Regions from separate parts of the Bacillus sp. M5A3_1b genome, predicted to be linked through region 2. Evidence: riboswitches for the same ligand, from Rfam matches in the RefSeq annotation. Region 2 holds a riboswitch; the other holds the start of a gene.

Region 1 (2,475 bases), on a different contig from region 2:
ATTTATTTATTACTGTAATGTCGGGTGTGACGACATTAATGCGTGCACCGATAGGACCGATTCGCGAAAGTGAAGGTGGACGCGATTTTATCCAAAACTTATTTGAAGAATGTGTGCAAATCATGAGATCTATGAAAGCTCCAGTTAAGGATGGAATTGCCCAAGAACATATGAAAACAATCGATAAAATTTCGTATGATATGAAGTCATCGATGCAGCGTGATATGGAAAAAGGTTCGTTCATTGAAGGCGAGCACTTACAAGGATACTTACTAGATGTAGCGGAACAATTTTCTATAGAAGCACCATTATTAGGGGCAGTATATCAAAATTTGAAAGTGTATGAAGAAATGACCTTTCACAGATCAGCAATACAATTGGATGTATGAAAAATAAAAAAGAAAGCAATATATAAGTGTATTGCTTTCTTTTTTATGACAAATTATTTATTTCTTTTCGTTCTATCTGTCAAATTTATTTCCTGTTCACGTTTACCGTATAATTGATTAATTTCATTTGCTAATGCATCTAAATAGGAATCGGAAAAAATAGGCTTCTTTTCTTTAGACATATGAGTCTCCTTTATCGATTTTTTAGTATTCATTATGTATATTTACCAGCGGATTATGCGCAATCATTTAAATTTTTTCTTTTTAAAAATTTTTGTTTACATTTTGAAAATAAAGGAGTATTATAATCCACAGTTTCAATTTTCTAAATCGCTGAAACCGCATGGTGCGGGGGACCCGTTCTTATGGATTAGTACTTAATCCAATGGGGTGAATCCTTGAAAAAGGTAGGGCTACTCATAGGCCCGAATCCGACAGCTAACCTCGTAAGCGTTATATTGAGAAGGAAGGTGGAGCTTGTGCGACAAAAAAAAATAATGTCTACAAGTCTATTTCGTTATGGCTTGTAGACATTTTTTGTTTTCTGAAGAAATCGTTTACCCGCTGTAACTAGCAGAAAAGTTCGTACAAAATTATTGGAGAGTGGACAGCAGTGGTTTCATCAATCAAAAGGTTTTTAATTGGAAGGCCGTTAAAATCAACTGAGTTAGGAGAGCAAAAGCTTAATAAAACGAAGGCGTTAGCTATTTTATCTTCTGACGCATTGTCATCGGTTGCATACGGACCAGAGCAAATATTAATCGCACTAGCAGGCCTAGGAGCAGTAGCTTATTGGTATTCTATTCCTATCGCTGTTGGGGTATTAGTATTATTGACAGCCCTTATTTTATCTTATCGACAAATTATTTTTGCTTATCCGCACGGCGGTGGCGCATACGTAGTATCAAAAGAAAATTTAGGGATGAATCCAGGGCTAATAGCTGGAGGATCTTTATTAGTTGATTATATTTTAACTGTTGCAGTAAGTGTATCAGCAGGTACAGATGCGCTTACATCAGCTTTCCCTAGTTTACATGCACATAATGTAATCATTGCGATTATATTTGTTATATTGATTACTATTTTAAATTTAAGAGGGGTAACGGAATCAGCTTCCGTTTTAGCATATCCTGTTTATTTATTCGTTTTAGCACTCTTTATATTAATTGGTGTAGGTATTTATAATATTATAACTGGTCAAGTTTCACCGACATTACATTCACCGATTGGAACACCAGTTGCAGGAATTAGTTTATTTTTACTGTTACGAGCATTTGCTTCAGGAAGCTCTGCTTTAACGGGTGTTGAGGCAATATCTAACGCAATTCCAAACTTTAAGGATCCTGCACCTAACAATGCAGCGAAAACATTGCTCGCAATGGGGGCATTACTTGCAGTTTTATTTTCAGGAATTGTTTTCTTAGCTTATTATTACGGAATTAATCCAAGTAAGGAAGTAACAGTTGTTTCACAAATTGCTGAACAAACTTTTGGACGTAATTTCATGTACTATTTTATACAGGGTACAACTGCTTTAATATTAATTCTTGCTGCTAACACAGGGTATTCTGCATTCCCGCTATTAGCAGTTAACCTTGCAAAAGACAAATTCATACCGAGAATGTTTACGATTAGAGGAGACCGCCTAGGTTACTCAAACGGTATTATTATACTTGGAATTGCTTCGATTATTTTAATTGTAGCTTTCCAAGGGCAAACAGAACATTTAATTCCGTTATATGCAGTAGGTGTATTTATTCCGTTTACACTCTCTCAAACGGGGATGGTATTAAAATGGCTTCGTGACAAACCTGAAGGATGGGCTTTGAGATTAACGGTCAATTTAGTTGGTGCAGTCATTAGTTTTATTGTAATGAGTATGTTCTTTTTAACTAAGTTCGCACAAGTTTGGTCAATCCTTATTTTCTTACCTGCCATCATCTTCTTGTTCCATAGAATTAAGAAGCATTACGATGCAGTGGGTGATCAATTAAGTTTAAAAACTTGTGAGCCACTTGTTCCAATTGAGGGAAATGTAATTGTTGTTCCTGTAGCTGGTATGACGCATGTAGTAGAAAATTCATTG
Region 2 (2,475 bases):
CACTTCATCGATCTGATTAGTATAGGGAGAATATCAATCTATGTTGGATTTCTTTTATGCTAAGGAGGATGAGGTACATGGAACTAACACTTATTTGTGTTGGGGAAGAAAGCAAGGTAAATAGTTTAAGAGATTTAGTAGCATTTCAACATGAGTTAATTATTTTTACAGCAAATGAAGAGATAGCTGCTGAAGTTAGGAATTGTGGGTTTGATTGGACTTATAGCTGTAGTAAGGCGCAAGATTTTACTAGTATTTGTGAGTGTATTAAGAAGGTGATTTTACTAGGGGATGAGCTTCCAATCATTAGTTTCTTCACAGAACACATTCACTTTTCTTTTCAAGCACCTATTACTGTTGTTACAAGGAATAAACGATATCCAGCGAGGCTCTATGAAACAATTGGAGCTACATTTGTCGTGTTTACGAATTGTGATAATATTTCTTTTTTATTTTTTGAATAGGGCGGGGGAAAAAGATGAAGGTGTTGTTACTAGGAGATATAGCAAATCGTTGGGCGGTATCAGTAGAGCGAGTTCAAGAATTGGTGGTGCTTGATCCCATTTTTCCAAGGCCCTATATCATATTGCCATCGAAAGATGCTTTATATTTAAAAACAGATGTTATCGAATATGAGCAGCTACATGCAGAATTGACACAAGTTTATATTCGTGGGAGAAATTTACGTGCTTTTTTACGAGGGGAATAAATAGTGAGTGAAAAAAGAGCGAATGCGAAGTGCAACAAGCTATGCACTTCATGTCATTCGCTCTTTTTATTTCGTATTTAAAAGATCATTTCTGTGAAAAAGAAAGAAAAGACGAGAAAATAGATGAAAGAATATTAATAATACTCAATGTAAGCGTTTAAATAGATGGATATTTTCTTATTTTCAGTAATTTGCCTCTTTACAAGTGAAATATAGAGGAGTATATTTACTCTCATAGATTATTCATAAAATTTCCAAAAAAACCTAAAATCGCTGAGTTCCAGAAATGGAGCGGGGGAACCAATTTTGTGCATCGTCACTTGGGGTGAATCTTTCAGTTTTGAAAGTAGGGCTACTCTTTAGGCCCGAATCCGACAGCTAACCTCGTAAGCGTTTAGAGAGGAGGTTTACTTTGTGTTGTTCATTTCGAACACTAAGTAGAGCTTAGTGTTCTTTTTTTGATAATTAGATGGTAAATTTTTACAGAAAAGAGGAGTGGCTATGTTAGATGTTGTAATGATCGGGATTTTTGTTGTGTTAGTTGCATCGATGGTAAGTCTTGCAAGTTGGTCAGATAAAGTTGTGAAAGAAGGGAAGCAATCATGACGGTTGCCTTATCGGCTATTGTTGCAGCAATTACGGTGTACTTAGTGTATGCATTATTAAATCCAGAAAAGTTTTAATTAGGGGGAATCATTCATTATGATTTGGGTCGCAGTTGTTATTACCATGCTGTTGTTTATTCTTGTGGCAAAGCCAATGGGGATTTATTTAGAGAAAGCCTTTCAAGGTAGTAAAAAGTTAGATAAAGTATTCGGGCCTTTTGAAAAACTTATTTTTAAAATTACGGGTGTAAAAGAATACAATCAAACGTGGAAACAGTACGCATTGTCATTAGTTTTATTAAATGGATTTATGATTGTTGTCGTATATTTCATTTTCAGACTACAAGGAGTATTGCCATTAAATCCAGCACACATTGAAGGGATGGAGCCTACGCTTGCTTTTAATACAGCAATTAGTTTTATGGCTGATACAAACTTACAGCATTATAGCGGTGAAAATGGTTTATCTTATTTATCACAATTAATCGGAATTACATTTTTAATGTTTGCAGCACCAGCAACGACGTTAGCACTTGTAATGGCGTTTATAAGAGGGCTTGCTGGGAAGGAACTCGGTAACTTTTTCGTTGATTTTACGAGAGCACTAACGAGAGTATTTCTTCCTATCGCATTTATTGCGGCACTAGTCTTTGTCGCACTTGGTGTACCACAAACGTTAGACGGGGCCGTTACAGCACAAACAATCGATGGGGCAAAGCAAAGTATATTACGTGGGCCTGTTGCATCATTCGTGTCCATTAAGGAACTCGGAAATAACGGCGGTGGATTTTTCGGAGCAAACTCTACACATCCTTTCGAAAATCCAGGGCAAATGAGTAATATTTTACAAATGATGCTTATGATGTTATTGCCAACAGCACTTCCATTTACGTACGGACGAATGGTAGGAAATAAAAAACAAGGTCGTATCCTTTTCGTATCACTATTCATGGTGTTTTTACTAGGATTTATAACGATTACTACATCTGAATTACATGGGAATCCAGCGTTAAATGGAATGGGCATCGAACATGTACAAGGGAGTACAGAAGGAAAAGAAGTACGATTTGGAACAGTATTTTCTTCCCTATACGCAACAGTGACGACAGCTGCTGAAACAGGAGCCGTTAATACGATGCATGATACGTTAACACCAATTGG

Evidence for each region. A riboswitch is a leader RNA that binds a small molecule or an ion and turns the genes downstream of it on or off. The one in region 2 is predicted to bind cyclic di-AMP.
Region 1: another riboswitch for cyclic di-AMP. It lies ahead of ACLBWW_RS15270 (APC family permease); the one in region 2 lies ahead of ACLBWW_RS21155 (SipW-dependent-type signal peptide-containing protein).

Annotation. Positions count from the first base shown of each region.
Region 1 is NZ_JBKEZY010000005.1:50,654-53,128, forward strand. Features, by position in the region: gene panE (2-dehydropantoate 2-reductase) at 1-389, shown strand, start outside; gene ACLBWW_RS15265 (hypothetical protein) at 443-571, opposite strand; cyclic di-AMP (ydaO/yuaA leader) riboswitch at 711-857, shown strand; gene ACLBWW_RS15270 (APC family permease) at 1,003-2,475, shown strand, end outside.
Region 2 is NZ_JBKEZY010000007.1:280,491-282,965, reverse strand. Features, by position in the region: gene ACLBWW_RS21165 (hypothetical protein) at 78-464, shown strand; gene ACLBWW_RS21160 (hypothetical protein) at 479-709, shown strand; cyclic di-AMP (ydaO/yuaA leader) riboswitch at 971-1,116, shown strand; gene ACLBWW_RS21155 (SipW-dependent-type signal peptide-containing protein) at 1,211-1,315, shown strand; gene kdpF (K(+)-transporting ATPase subunit F) at 1,312-1,392, shown strand; gene kdpA (potassium-transporting ATPase subunit KdpA) at 1,412-2,475, shown strand, end outside.